DNA from 3 places in the Bacillus cereus group sp. RP43 genome. Region 3 is predicted to be linked to each of the others. Evidence: riboswitches for the same ligand, from Rfam matches in the RefSeq annotation. Region 3 holds a riboswitch; each other region holds the start of a gene.

Region 1 (4,958 bases), 3.3 Mb from region 3:
TCTTTTTCTGTCGTCACAGCATTCTGATCACTTGTTTGTTTTTTCACAATATCGGTATCGTTATTTAAAATTAAACTTACAGAGTACATATTATCAACAAGATCGGCAATATTTGCAGAGCTTGTTATTACTTCTGTAATGATACTCGTACGAGGCTTTTCTTGCATAGATTGTAGTCGTTGTTTAATAACTTCCTGCCGTGTATCTATGTTTGTTTGTAATTGCTCTATATGTTTCTTTTTTTCAGTAATAACTTGCTGTGTGTTGCTAATTTCTTTTTTTGTATCGTTTAATTCAGCTTCGTTTTTATTAATAGAAGTAGTTAATTCGTCGATTTTCTTTTGCAATTCCTGGATTTCTTTTTCTATTTGTTCTTTCTCAGCTGATTTATTTTGTAAGTCATTTTGTTTGCCTTCTAATTCGGATTGAATATTAGATAATTTATTTTCATTCGTTTCAGCGTATACGGGTGAAAGTAACGGGGAAACGAAAATCGTTCCAGCTGCTAAAACACTAAACGTTGCAAATTTCTTTTTCATTGTTGTCTTGCTCCTTTCCCTATGAATGTTATATATCATAAGAAGAAGAGTGTCTATCGTTGTAATCATAATGTAAAGAAAACTTTATAAATTTGCTAAGTTTTGTCGGAATTTAGTATCTTTTCGTAGCGTTTGTCATAAAGTTAAAATTCTTGAATGTATAGAAAAAGTTATCAATTTCTATATTTTTTTTTAAAAATCATGGAAAATGATGGGGTTTTCCATGATGAAACAGTACTTTAAAAATCTATCAATCACTAGTGAGGAATCGATTTCATGTGAGGTTTTCTGACATGAGGTTTATTTTTGTCAAGAAAATTATTTGCGTTCGGGCAAACTTATTTTGTTGTCAGATTTTAATTTTTGATTTATGATTTTTAACAGGGACAAAATGTAGTGAATTGTCGAATAATATGTAATACTCTTAATTTCATGTTTTATAGAGATAGAATGAGAGATAGAGTGACACATCGAAGAGGGGGTTACCACAAGTATGAAAAGAATAGGACTTGCATGGCAAATTTTAATAGGACTTGCGCTCGGTATTGCAGTTGGAGCTATTTTCTTTGGCAATCCGGAAGTGGTGAAGTACTTACAACCAATTGGTGATATTTTCATCCGATTAATTAAGATGATTGTTGTACCGATTGTTGTAGCGAGTATTGTTGTTGGAGTTGCTGGTGTTGGCGATGTTAAGAAGTTAGGTCGACTAGGCGGAAAAACAATTATTTACTTTGAAATTATTACAACACTTGCAATTGTTGTTGGTCTATTAATAGCGAACATTTTCCAACCTGGAAAAGGCGTTGATATGGATAAGTTAACAAAAACAGATATTTCTAAATATACAGCTACGACAGAGCAAGTACAAAGTCATTCGTTTGCGGATACATTTGTAAATATTGTTCCGACGAACATTATGAAATCATTAGCTGAAGGTGATATGCTTGCTATTATCTTCTTCTCAGTATTATTTGGTTTAGGTGTAGCAGCAATTGGTGAGCGTGGCAAACCAGTTCTACAATTTTTCCAAGGTGTAGCAGATGCAATGTTTTATGTAACGAACCAAGTTATGAAGTTTGCACCATTTGGTGTATTCGCATTAATTGGTGTTACAGTTTCTACATTCGGATTAGCTTCATTAATTCCATTAGGGAAATTACTCATTGTAGTATACGGAGCAATGATCTTCTTCGTTGTAGTTGTATTAGGGCTTACAGCGAAAATATTCGGTATTAACATTTTCCAATTCTTTAAAATTTTAAAAGACGAGCTGATCTTAGCGTACTCTACAGCAAGTTCAGAAACGGTTTTACCGAAAATTATGGAGAAAATGGAAAAATTCGGTTGTCCGAAAGCAATTACATCTTTCGTTATTCCAACGGGTTATTCATTTAACTTAGATGGATCAACTTTATATCAAGCAATTGCGGCAATTTTCTTAGCGCAAATGTACGGTATTGAATTATCCATTACACAACAAATTACGTTATTACTTGTATTAATGGTTACATCAAAAGGTATCGCGGGTGTACCGGGCGTATCATTCGTTGTATTATTAGCAACACTTGGTACAGTAGGTATTCCAGCTGAAGGTTTAGCGTTTATTGCAGGTATTGACCGTATTCTAGATATGGCTCGTACAGCAGTTAACGTTGTAGGTAACTCTTTAGCGGCTGTAGTTATGTCTAAGTGGGAAGGTCAATATGACGCTGAAAAAGGACAAGCCTATTTAAAAGAGATATCTGAAAAGGGTCAAGCGGCTTAATTATGATTTGAAAAGCTCTCACATATTATGTGAGAGCTTTTCTGTATGTAGAAGAGGAGAGAAAGTTATGAAACGTAAGTACGGTGATGGTTCTACGTGGAAGCGATTAATAGAGAAGACATACACAGTAAAACAAGTTGAAGCAGGTATGTTAGGAATATTGGATATAAAAAAGGTGAGAGAGCCTAGTTATAAAGAATACAATAGTAAAGAGCTTTGCATTGCAGGTGATGGGTATACATGGATGCAATATTTTACAAACGGAAATAACTTTGCGATTACAGCTATGTTAGACAATCAAAAACAATTAGTGCAATATTATATCGATGTGACAAAAGAATTTAAAATAGACGATCGTGGTTTACCTTATTTTGATGATTTATATTTAGATGTGGTATTGTTACCGAACGGTGAGATCTATGTACTGGATGAAGACGAGTTAGAGGATGCTTATAAAACTGGTGATGTTACAAAAGAAGAATATGAGTTAGCATGGAATACAACAAAATGGATTATCGCGACGATAAAAAATAGAGAATTTTATTGGATCTCAATATTGGATAAAGAAATCGAAAAGTTAAAATGATTGGTTTATTCACCTTTTTGTATAATTACCAAAAAAATCTATACAAAAAATAATTGACTTTTGTTTTGTAAGCGAGTAAAGTTAGAAAAGAAATTATTATTAAAAAATAAATATGAAACCTTCTTATAAAGAGAGGCGGAGGGACTGGCCCTACGATGCCTCGGCAGCGGACTCGATTTCAGAGTGCTGTGCCAAATCCAGCAAGCATGTGCTTGAAAGATGAGAAGAGTGTTTCTTATAGATGTATAAGACCTCTTCTCATTGGAAGAGGTCTTTTGTTATTCATTAGAAAAGGTTGAAAACTAGGGAGAGATGATACTTTGAAAGAAACGAGAGGAAATGGTTTAGCTTTATTACCACTTGGAATATTTTTGGCGCTATTTATTGGTTCTGGGATTATTACAGGTGATTTCTATAAATTGCCGATACTTGTAGCGATTTCAATTGCTGTAGGAATTGCTTTAGTGATGAATCGTAAGGAAAGCTTTAATGTGAAAGTAGAACGATTTGCTAAAGGTGCAGGAAACCCTGATATTATGATCATGGTTCTGATTTTTGTACTTGCAGGGGCGTTTTCTGAAACGGCAAAAGGAATGGGTGGAGTTGATTCCACTGTTAACTTAGCGTTATCTATTTTACCCCAAGGATTTATCGTTGCTGGAATTTTTGTTATAGGGGCATTTATTTCATTAGCGATGGGAACTTCAATGGGAACAATTGCTGCATTAGCACCGATTGCTGTAGGTATTAGTGGGCAAACTGATATCTCAATTGCGCTTACGATGGCTACTGTTGTGGGCGGAGCGATGTTTGGCGATAATTTATCATTTATTTCTGATACGACAATTGCTGCTGTTCGTTCGCAAGGAACAGAAATGAAAGATAAGTTTAAAACGAATTTTTTAATTGTATTGCCAGCTGCAGTCATTACAATTGTACTATTAGTAATGATTACTTTAGGTAATGATACAGAAATTAAAGCTCATACATTTGATTGGGTGAAGATTTTACCATACGCAGGTGTACTTGTTACAGCACTACTTGGCTGGAATGTACTCATTGTATTAACTGGTGGAACGGTACTATCTGGTGTTATCGGTCTTATAGATGGAAGTTATACGTTAGAGAGTTTCTTTAAAAGTGTAACGACTGGAATGGGCAGTATGATGGAGTTAGTGTTACTTGCCATTTTAATCGGTGGTATGGTTGAACTTATCCAGTATAATGGTGGCATTCAATATTTAATGAATCTTTTAACACGTAATATTCGTTCGAAAAAAGGAGCAGAGTTTGGTATTGCTGGCTTAGTGAGTATGACGAATATGTGTACAGCAAATAATACAATCTCTATCATTTTTACAGGTCCGCTTGCGAAAAACATTGCGGATCAGTATGAAATTGATCCGCGTAAATCAGCGAGTGTACTGGATCTTTTCTCATGCTGTATACAAGGGTTAATTCCATATGGTGCTCAAATGTTAACAGCGGCAGGATTTGCTGCGTTATCTCCGATCGAATTGTTACCATATGCATTTTATCCAATTTTAGTTGGAGTATGTGGAATTATTTCTATATTAATTGGTTTCCCAAGGTTTTCTAAAGTGGCGGAAAAGAAAGAGTATCATAAAACAGCATAATTAAATATGAATTTTATTAGTAGCAACAGAAGCCGTACAGAGAATATTCTCTGTACGGCTTTTTCTATGCAATAAAAGAGTGAGTTATCCTATCTTTCCTTATATTTTTACAAAAGGCTGAATGGAACTCAGTCTTAAGTCTGAGTTAAAAACGGTTCTTAAGCTCGTTATGAAAAAATGAAAAAATAGTTAAGATAAGAGTATCAAATCGAAGGGAGGCAAGCACAAGATGAAACAATTTCTAGCGTTTATCGCGGCCGGTATTTTGGCTTTAATTGCTCTTGGTAGTCTTGCTGGTATTGTAGGATTCGCAATCGGAGCAGGAGTTGTGTACTGGAGCTATAAATCATTTGTGCGAGCTAAATCATTTTTTGGAAAGTTAGCTTGGGGTATTGTTGGTTTAATCGGTTTGTCCATTGCACTTTCTC
Region 2 (4,958 bases), 190 kb from region 3:
CGCCTACGTTTGAAGAGCAGTGCATAGAAAGAATGTCTTGTTCAGGTAGTAAGAAGTTCATAATAGAGAAGATTGATTTTTTCATTTCTCCAGCGTATTCTGTACCACCGATTAGTACGATACGTTTTTCGAATGAAACCATAATGAATGCTTCAGAATTTGTACCGTCAATTGCTGGATCTGCTTTGAAGTTTGGTGCAGAAACAATTGTGAACTCTGATTCGTGAGTTGTTAATTCTTCTTCATTTGGACGAATAAATAATTGATGTACGAACAAATTATGCCATGCATATTCGTTAACAACTTGAATTGGTAGGCGATAGTTGCGATCAGCGCCAGCAAATCCTTTGAAGACGAATAACTCTTCTTTTTCTTTTAAGTATTCTAAAACTTTTGTATATAATTTATTAAAATGTTCTTCAGAGATCGGTTGGTTCACGGCTCCCCAAGCAATTTTGTCAGCAACCGATGCTTCCTTCACAATAAATTTATCTTTAGGAGAACGTCCTGTGTATTTTCCTGTTGAAGCAGAAACGGCACCAGTAGAAGTTAATTTCCCTTCGTTTCGCATTAATACTTTTTCCACTAATTGCGGAACACTTAATTGAATCTGTGCATTGCTTCCGTTCAATAATTCATGTAAACCAATTTGGACATTCACAGTACTCATATTTATATACCATCCTTTTCATTTAATGAAATATTCCTCGTAATCCCCATCAAGAGTATAACACAATTATATAAATAATGTATACTATTTATTTATTTTTGTTTGTGTGAATGTATCATTTCCTTATTAATATTTCATTCTATGCGTATTGAGAAAAACTTTCAGGAAAATGTGAATATTAATTGACAAATGAATATCATTTCTTTAGTATAGGTTGGGACGGATACTCTCTTATCCCGAGCTGGCGGAGGGACAGGCCCGATGAAGCCCAGCAACCTCACTTGTAGTGGTAAATACAGGTGAATAGGTGCTAAAACCTGTGCGAGGCTAACGGTCTCGAACGATAAGAGCAAAGGGCAAAAAGCAGTATGCAAGTAGCAAATTAAACCTTTCCTCTATGTTAAGTGGGAAAGGTTTTTCTGTATGCTTGTGTGGGAGAATAAATGTATGTCGCAGTTTGTGGCAAATTAAGGATGAGTTCCGTACAATATATACAATTACTGTAGGGAGGTTTACCACATGACAAAAAAACGTCATCTGTTCACATCTGAGTCTGTAACTGAAGGACATCCAGATAAAATTTGTGACCAAATTTCTGATTCAATTTTAGATGCGATCTTATCAAAGGACGCAAATGCACGTGTAGCTTGTGAAACAACTGTAACAACTGGTTTAGTATTGGTAGCGGGGGAAATTACGACTTCTACTTATGTAGATATTCCGAAAATCGTTCGTGAAACAATTCAAGGCATTGGTTACACACGCGCAAAATATGGATTCGATGCAGAAACTTGTGCAGTTTTAACATCTATCGATGAGCAATCTGCTGACATCGCTATGGGTGTTGACCAAGCGCTAGAAGCACGCGAAGGTCTAATGACTGACGCTGAGATTGAGGCAATTGGTGCGGGAGACCAAGGTTTAATGTTTGGTTTCGCATGTAATGAAACACAAGAATTAATGCCACTTCCAATCTCGCTTGCTCACAAATTAGCTCGCCGTTTAACTGAAGTACGTAAAGATGACACATTATCATACTTACGTCCGGATGGAAAAACGCAAGTTACAGTTGAGTATGATGAAAGTGGTAAACCTGTACGTGTGGATACAATTGTAATTTCTACACAACATCATCCAGATGTTACATGGGAAGAAATCGATCGCGATTTAAAAGAGCATGTAATTAAAGCTGTAGTTCCAGCTGAATTAATGGATGGAGAAACGAAATTCTTCATTAACCCAACTGGTCGCTTCGTAATTGGTGGACCACAAGGTGATGCTGGTTTAACAGGACGTAAAATCATCGTTGATACTTACGGTGGATACGCTCGCCACGGTGGCGGTGCATTCTCTGGTAAAGATGCAACGAAAGTTGACCGTTCTGCAGCATATGCAGCTCGTTATGTTGCGAAAAACATCGTAGCAGCTGGTCTTGCTGACAAAGCAGAAGTACAACTTGCATACGCAATCGGCGTAGCACAACCAGTATCAATTTCAGTTGATACATTTGGCACTGGTAAAGTATCTGAAGACGTACTAGTAGAACTAGTTCGTAACAACTTCGATCTTCGCCCAGCTGGTATTATTAAAATGCTAGACTTACGTCGCCCAATTTACAAACAAACAGCAGCTTACGGCCACTTCGGACGTACTGATGTAGATCTTTCATGGGAACGTACAGACAAAGCTGTAGCTTTAAAAGAGCAAGCTGGTCTATAATATATGAAAAAAAGCTTTGCGCGGTGAGCGCAAAGCTTTTTTTATTTTGTTTTACTTATGATTTGAATACATGAATTACAATACACTTCTCCGTCTAGCTCAATATACTTTTCATATTAGTCATGCCGCTTGCCGGAAAGGGCATATGAATCCATGCTTTTTCATACGTTTGTATTTCTTTTTTGCATGATTTACAAACTATCGGTTTCTTCTTGAACATATGTAATTACCCTTTCATTTGACGTGCTTTACCCGCGCAAAATGCACTGCTCAGTAAAAATAGCGTTGCGAATATAATACTTACTAATGTAGCATATGGAATTGCTCCTTTTAGAGAAAACCCCACGGTGATTGAAGCTATAAATAAGAGGATGAATGTTGTTGTTAATTTTTTATAAAGTTCCATAATATGTAGACCTCCGATTTATTTTGTAGTGTAAATTTAAAAATTAAATCTATTATGTAGAAAATATAAGGTGAGTTAAAGAGTAGCTAATGATGTGGAACCTAAGAAAAAATATAAAAAGTACACTCTTTTATTTTCCTTTTTGTGGGTTTACATACTTATATTGTATCATGCTTCATCGTTGGCTTCATACATAATCGTGTAAAGATATGTATGATAAAATGGAGAAAAGTCTTCAAGAAAGGAAAGATGAAAAATGAGTGTAACTGAACATAAAAAACAAGCACCAAAAGAAGTACGCTGTAAAATTGTTACGATTTCCGATACACGTACGGAAGAGACGGATAAGAGCGGACAGCTATTACATGAATTGTTAAAAGAAGCAGGTCATACAGTGACCTCTTATGAAATTGTAAAAGATGATAAAGAAAGTATTCAGCAAGCAGTGTTAGCTGGTTATCATAGGGAAGATGTAGATGTCGTACTAACCAATGGCGGAACTGGTATTACGAAGCGTGATGTAACGATTGAGGCAGTGTCAGTGTTATTAGATAAAGAAATTGTTGGATTTGGTGAGTTGTTTCGTATGATTAGTTATTTAGAAGATATCGGAAGCGCTGCGATGTTAAGTCGAGCAATCGGCGGTACGATTGGGCGCAAAGTAGTCTTCTCAATGCCGGGATCTAGCGGAGCAGTTCGTCTTGCGATGAATAAGTTGATTTTACCGGAGTTAGGTCATATTACATTTGAGCTGCATCGCCAATGAGTAAGTTTGCTGGAATTGTATTAGCAGGTGGTATGTCGAGTAGATTCGGTGAACCGAAAGCGCTAGCGAGCTGGGGTGGGAGTACTTTTGTTGAGCATATTTTGAAAGTGATGACCACTACGCTTCAAGGAGTTGTAGTCATTAGTCATTCTGATATAAAAGAGCGAGTGGAGCAATTAGTACAAGTTCCCGTTATAGAAGATATTCCGCATTATAAAGGAAACGGCCCACTTGCTGGAATTGTATCAGGAATGGAATATATCGAAGCAGATTGGTACGCTATTATGCCTTGCGATGCACCAAATGTTTCGCAAGAGTGGTTTACTATTTTATTAGAACAAACGAGTGATGAGTATGATGCGGTTGTGCCTATTATTAATGAAAGAAAACAACCGTTACTCGCGGCGTATCATTACCGTGTGAAAGAGAAGATTTACACTTTACTTCAGGAAGAGAAAAGAAGCATGGGGCAGCTTTTATCACAATGTAATGTGAAATATGTTGCCGGAGAAGATGTACAAGCAAATGCAGAATGGTTTATAAATGTGAATACGAAAGAAGAATATGCGCAGGTTCAAAAAAACCTTTCAAATGAATGAAAGGTTTTTTGATATACAGAAATTGGGGAACAATTACTGTATAAAGGTATGTGAGTAAGTTGATTTTAAGGGGAATTTCTTAAAATCATCATACAGTAAAAATACTATATAACCATATTTTAATTTTTATGGGTTTTTATTACAAGTATGTTTAGTTATGTATCTTTTTGATATAATGAATATAGAAATAAAGCGATATTTCACCTTATGTATCATTTAGTAAACTAAAATTTATAATTGTGTAATAAACTCTCTTCACGTTGTAAATAGCCAGTAAAGGTCACGTTTGTTTGCGGAACAGCTCCACGCAAACAATTATGAAAGTGATTCATATACATCTTTAGTTCTATACGATATACATAGAATATATTTACAAATATAACATTTGATGGGTGGCGGAATGAAGAGACCTGTTTTATACTAATATTGTGTCACCCCTTCCAAGGGACAGTGCACAGCCGGTGATTGGCTAATGGGAACATTCTCATTTTGCCAGTGCCGGTTTTTTAGTAGATAATGATGATAATAAAGTGAAACTATAATCAGTTGGGGTTTTGTTCATTCCCTACTGATTATTAGCCTTCACCAATCGGGCGTTTACGGGCGGCAGGGCTCCCACCTGACTTTTGAGGTGGGAGTCTTACTGCCCGCAAATAGCGGGATAAATTTTTTGAGGGAGGGATCGTTTTGAAAAAGATAGATTTTACTTCTATGAGAGAGCAAGTAGCTAGTTTTTATATTTATTCTATCTCTTTTCTTGGTTTAATTGCTTTTATCGTTTCTTTATTTTTAAGTAAA
Region 3 (4,958 bases):
AAATAAACGCTTGTTTAAGAGGTATGTTCGGTAGGGGAAAAACCTATGTATTCCAATGGTTGAGGTAGAAAAACATGAAATTAATCAAACGTTTGTTTAAGATATATGTTCGGTATGAAAAAATATATGTATTTCAAAGGTTGAGGTAGAAAAATCAGAAATTAATCAAACGTTTGTTTAAGATATATGTTCGGTATGGGATGAGAAAAAAGTTTTAAAAAATTATATATTTATTTTTTCTTGATAAATGGCGGAAAAATAAGAAAAATTAGCAGGGTTATTAAAAATTATCACGAAATAAGTAAAAGTTTAGCGAATAATCGTTTGAAATAATAAAACGTTTTCTATATGATAAAGGTAAAGGTAAGTAAAAAAGTAGGTGAATTTATGACAGTAACATTTTATTCATATCCAAAGTGTGGCACATGTCAAAAAGCAAAGAAATGGTTTGAGGCAAACGATGTAGCATATGAGATGATTCATATTGTTGAAAATCCACCGTCAAAAGAAGATTTACGTAATTTACATGAGAAAAGTGAATTACCATTAAAAAAATTCTTTAATACAAGTGGAATGCGTTACCGCGAACTGGGTTTAAAAGATAAGTTAAAGGATGCAAGCGAAGACGAAATGTACGAGCTTTTAGCATCTGATGGCATGTTAATTAAACGTCCAATTGTAACAGATGGAACGAGTGTAACACTTGGTTTTAACGAAGAGCAGTTTGAAAGTGTGTGGAAAAAGTACCAATAAGGTATTTTTACATAATTAATACATTCACTGGAGGTACAGTCATGAGCATTCCAAATAATTTACGTTACTCTGAAGAACACGAATGGGTAAAAACAGAAGGTAATGCGGTTGTTATCGGTATTACTCATTTTGCGCAAGGTGAGTTAGGCGATATCGTATTCGTTGAACTTCCTGAAGTAGGTGCAACAATCCAAGCTGACGAGCCATTCGGAAGCGTAGAATCTGTTAAAACAGTTTCTGAATTATACGCACCTGTAAGTGGTAAAGTTGTAGCAGTAAACGAAGAATTAAGTGACCAACCAGAACTAGTTAACGAATCTCCATACGAGGGTGCATGGATGGTTAAAGTTGAACTTTCTGATGCAAGCCAAGTTGAGAAGTTATTAACTGCAGAAAAATATGCAGAAATGACAAACCAAGACTAATTATAGTCGACTAAAGGACAGCCTTTGTGCTGTCCTTTTTTATGTTGTGTTACATAATGAATTTAAAAACATATATATTAATTATTATGTAGGAGAACGTTTTTGAAAAACTTTTTTCATTGTTTAGCTCCAGCGGCTAGAACAGTTGGTCATTTCACTCCTTCACTTGAGGAAAAAGGCGCCTCTAGCTCAGGAGTTCCAATGCCCTCTTGTTCTGAGCGAGCCGCTTGTGCTTTCGATATTGTCCAGCTCCAGCGGCTAGATTGTTCGGTGGCTTCGCGTCTTCCAGAGAGGCAAAAAGCGCCTCTATGTCAGAAGCTCCATCCCCCTCACAATCTGAGCGAGCCGCTTGTGCTTTTCTTTTGTAAAAATAAACAGGAAACAACATGAAAATAACGAATATACTATATACTAAGTTAAAGGTTGTATAGTATATGGTGATCGGGTGATGACGTATGATTTATGTGGAAAAAGTCATTATTGTAGAAGGTAAATCGGATAGAAGAAAGATTGAATCTATTATTCGTGAACCAGTGGAAATTGTTTGTACAAATGGTACAATTGGTTTGTCGAAAATGGATGAGCTCATTGATCAGTTTTTTGATAAGGACGTATATGTGCTAGTGGATGCTGATGATGCAGGAGAAAAGTTAAGGAAACAATTCCGAAAAGAATTTCCGCAAGCAGAGCATATTTATATTGATCGCTCGTATCGCGAGGTGGCGACTGCACCTTCTTCACATTTAGCAAATGTATTATGGGGAGCTGACATTGACGTTTATACAGAATATTTACGGTAAGGAATGATAGAAGTGATTGATTGGACAGGTGCCGAAGCTACAGCCCTAATAGGAAATGAAGAAAAAACAGTGTTATATGTGTATACACCAATGTGTGGAACATGCCAATTAGCAAAGAAGATGTTGACGGTCGTTGAGATGACGATTGAAGATTTAAAAATTGGAATGTTAGATTTGAATTATGCCCCGCATTTAGCGAAAGAGTATGGGATAGAAAGTGTACCGTGTTTACTTATTTTTGAAAATGGGACACTGACGAAGAAAATATATGCATTTCATTCGGTTGAATATTTATATACGGAATTAAAGTAGGCGGCAAAGTTTTTGCCGCCTCGACATATTTCTTGGGAAATATGTCGACATGCGTGATAGATACAGTATTTGTCGAGCGAAAGTAACAGGATTGCTCTTTAATAAGAGGGAATGGTATGTAATAGAAAGTGATATGAGGGATGTGGTTTAGGATGAAATTATATTCTTTGCTTCAATCATTTGTAAATTACGCTAATGGTCAATATCATTTAGAACCGCTTTTAAGGCAAGGGGAAAGAACTGTTAATTTTCGTTTTGGAGATGAAAGCTGCTCGTTACAAATTTCAAGAGATTATATAGAACTTTTGAAAGAGGCGAGAGGAACGGAACAAATCGTTTGTTTAGAGGAAGAGGATGTACAAAAATTAGTGACTGGAAATATGAGGTTGCAAACGTTAATGAGTGATGGACGGGTACAATATTCTGGAACTTATCGAACGATGTTATTAGTTGAATCGATGTTTCATATATGTAAACCGATGTCAGTCGGGGCTTAAAATTCTGAAGTTTCTTTTTTTGCGAAAATTTCTGTTGACACGGCGTGTGGATATTGATACAATTCAATTCATAAAATATAGACAATTTCATAAATTATAAATCAGACGAAAATTTAATCTGATTTCTCTTATTAAGAGAGGTGGAGGGACTGTGCCCTGTGAAGCCCGGCAACCGTCAACTTATGTTGAAATGGTGCCAATTCCTGCAAAGCAAATGCTTTGAGAGATGAGAGAGAGGGATAGTGTTGTTATATACGCATATAAACCTTTCTGCTTCTCTAGAAGCGGAAAGGTTTTTTGTTGTTTGAATGCGGAGGACATTCAAATAATAAGAGGAGCTATAACGATGGACTACACGCATCAAAAATAAAAAAATGCGGAGTCTATCCAAAATTTTCAAGAAATCCAGCTCCAGCGGCTAGAATGTTCGATGGCTTCGCTTCTTCCTATGAGGCAAAAAGCACCTCTACGTCAGAAGCTCCATCCACTTCACATTCTAAACGAGCCGCTTACGCTTTTTAAACAAAAAAGGGGTGATACACCATGATTCTATTAGAGAATGTAAAGAAAATATATAAGGCAAAAAGCGGTGATGTCACTGCTGTAGATAACGCCAACTTACAAATAGAGAAAGGCGAAATATTTGGTGTTATCGGATATAGTGGCGCTGGGAAAAGTTCTTTAATCAGATTGTTTAATCAATTAGAGAAACCAACTTCTGGCCAAATTACAATTGCAAATCGTGTCATTTCAGCGATTACTGGAAATGAACTTCGTAAGGCAAGACAAGAAATTGGAATGATTTTTCAGCATTTCAACTTACTTTGGTCACGAACTGTGCGTGAAAATATCGCATTCCCACTTGAAATTGCAGGTGTCGATAAGGCGGAGAGAAGAAAACGTGTCGATGAGTTAATTCATCTTGTTGGATTAGAAGGAAGAGGAGACGCGTACCCATCTCAGCTAAGTGGTGGACAAAAGCAGCGCGTCGGGATTGCAAGAGCGTTAGCAAATAATCCACAAGTACTTTTATGTGACGAAGCAACGTCAGCACTTGATCCGGAAACGACAGATCAAATTTTAGATTTACTATTAGATATTAATAAGCGTCTCGGTTTAACAATTGTATTGATTACACATGAGATGCACGTTATTCGAAAAATTTGTAATCGAGTGGCGGTAATGGAGAAAGGGAAGATTGTAGAAACGGGTCCAGTACTTGACGTATTCCGTAATCCACAGCAAGACATTACGAAACGCTTTGTACAGCAGTTAACGGATTCTGAAGATACAAATGAAACGATTGAAAGTTTAATTGAAAAATACCCAGATGGAAAAGTAATTCGCTTGCAGTTTGTCGGTGAGGCTGTAGAAAGACCGGTACTTCAAAGATTAATGCAACGCAGTGATATAGAAGTTAGCATTTTGCAAGGAAATATCGCACAAACGAATAACGGTTCTTACGGAAGTTTAGTCGTTCATTTAAATGGTGAAGAAACAGCGATCCAGCAAGCAATAGAAGGAATTCATCAAGATCAAGTAGAGCTGGAGGTGATTGCACATGGATAAGTTAATCGCAAATGTTGATTGGAATCAAATGTTAGAAGCAACTGGTGAAACGTTATATATGACGGCAATCGCAGCACTTGCCACATTTGTTTTAGGACTTATTTTAGGACTATTACTCTTTATGACAGCGAAAGATAATTTATGGGAAAATAAAGCGATTAATACGGTGATTGGAGCGTTCGTAAACATTTTCCGTTCTATACCGTTCATCATTTTAATTATTTTATTAATCCCATTCACAAAGATTCTTCTTGGAACAATTCTCGGAGCGAGTGCAGCGCTGCCAGCTTTAATTATTGGAGCGGCACCATTTTACGCGAGAATGGTTGAAATCGCACTTCGTGAAATTGATAAAGGGGTAATTGAAGCTTCAAAAGCAATGGGAGCAAAAACAAGCACAATCATTTTGAAAGTATTAATTCCAGAAGCGTTACCAGCATTAGTATCTGGTATTACGGTAACGACAATTGCTTTAGTAGGCTATACAGCAATGGCAGGTGTTGTTGGTGCTGGTGGTCTTGGAACACTTGCTTACTTAGAAGGATTCCAGCGTGGAAATAACGATGTAACAATCGTTGCGACAATTTGTGTATTACTCGTTG

The links. Region 3 has a riboswitch for S-adenosylmethionine ahead of QCI75_RS02370 (methionine ABC transporter ATP-binding protein). Riboswitches for the same ligand answer to the same signal wherever they lie in the genome.
Region 1: it holds a riboswitch for S-adenosylmethionine, as region 3 does, so the genes downstream of both, QCI75_RS19700 (Na+/H+ antiporter NhaC family protein) here and QCI75_RS02370 (methionine ABC transporter ATP-binding protein) in region 3, are expected to answer to the same signal.
Region 2: it holds a riboswitch for S-adenosylmethionine, as region 3 does, so the genes downstream of both, metK (methionine adenosyltransferase) here and QCI75_RS02370 (methionine ABC transporter ATP-binding protein) in region 3, are expected to answer to the same signal.

The regions. Positions count from the first base shown of each region.
Region 1 is NZ_JARVHQ010000001.1:3,782,977-3,787,934, reverse strand. It holds gene QCI75_RS19715 (murein hydrolase activator EnvC family protein) at 1-539, opposite strand, end outside; gene gltP (glutamate/aspartate:proton symporter GltP) at 1,033-2,307, shown strand; gene QCI75_RS19705 (ribonuclease FAU-1 family protein) at 2,375-2,893, shown strand; SAM riboswitch class I at 3,014-3,119, shown strand; gene QCI75_RS19700 (Na+/H+ antiporter NhaC family protein) at 3,214-4,530, shown strand; gene QCI75_RS19695 (lmo0954 family membrane protein) at 4,760-4,958, shown strand, end outside.
Region 2 is NZ_JARVHQ010000001.1:664,161-669,118, forward strand. It holds gene pckA (phosphoenolpyruvate carboxykinase (ATP)) at 1-670, opposite strand, end outside; SAM riboswitch class I at 899-1,020, shown strand; gene metK (methionine adenosyltransferase) at 1,190-2,389, shown strand; gene QCI75_RS03460 (hypothetical protein) at 2,616-2,795, opposite strand; gene QCI75_RS03465 (MogA/MoaB family molybdenum cofactor biosynthesis protein) at 3,052-3,561, shown strand; gene QCI75_RS03470 (molybdenum cofactor guanylyltransferase) at 3,558-4,160, shown strand; gene QCI75_RS03475 (GAF domain-containing sensor histidine kinase) at 4,848-4,958, shown strand, end outside.
Region 3 is NZ_JARVHQ010000001.1:474,168-479,125, forward strand. It holds gene QCI75_RS02345 (arsenate reductase family protein) at 388-753, shown strand; gene gcvH (glycine cleavage system protein GcvH) at 795-1,178, shown strand; gene QCI75_RS02355 (toprim domain-containing protein) at 1,634-1,978, shown strand; gene QCI75_RS02360 (thioredoxin family protein) at 1,982-2,290, shown strand; gene QCI75_RS02365 (hypothetical protein) at 2,443-2,787, shown strand; SAM riboswitch class I at 2,913-3,020, shown strand; gene QCI75_RS02370 (methionine ABC transporter ATP-binding protein) at 3,331-4,356, shown strand; gene QCI75_RS02375 (methionine ABC transporter permease) at 4,349-4,958, shown strand, end outside.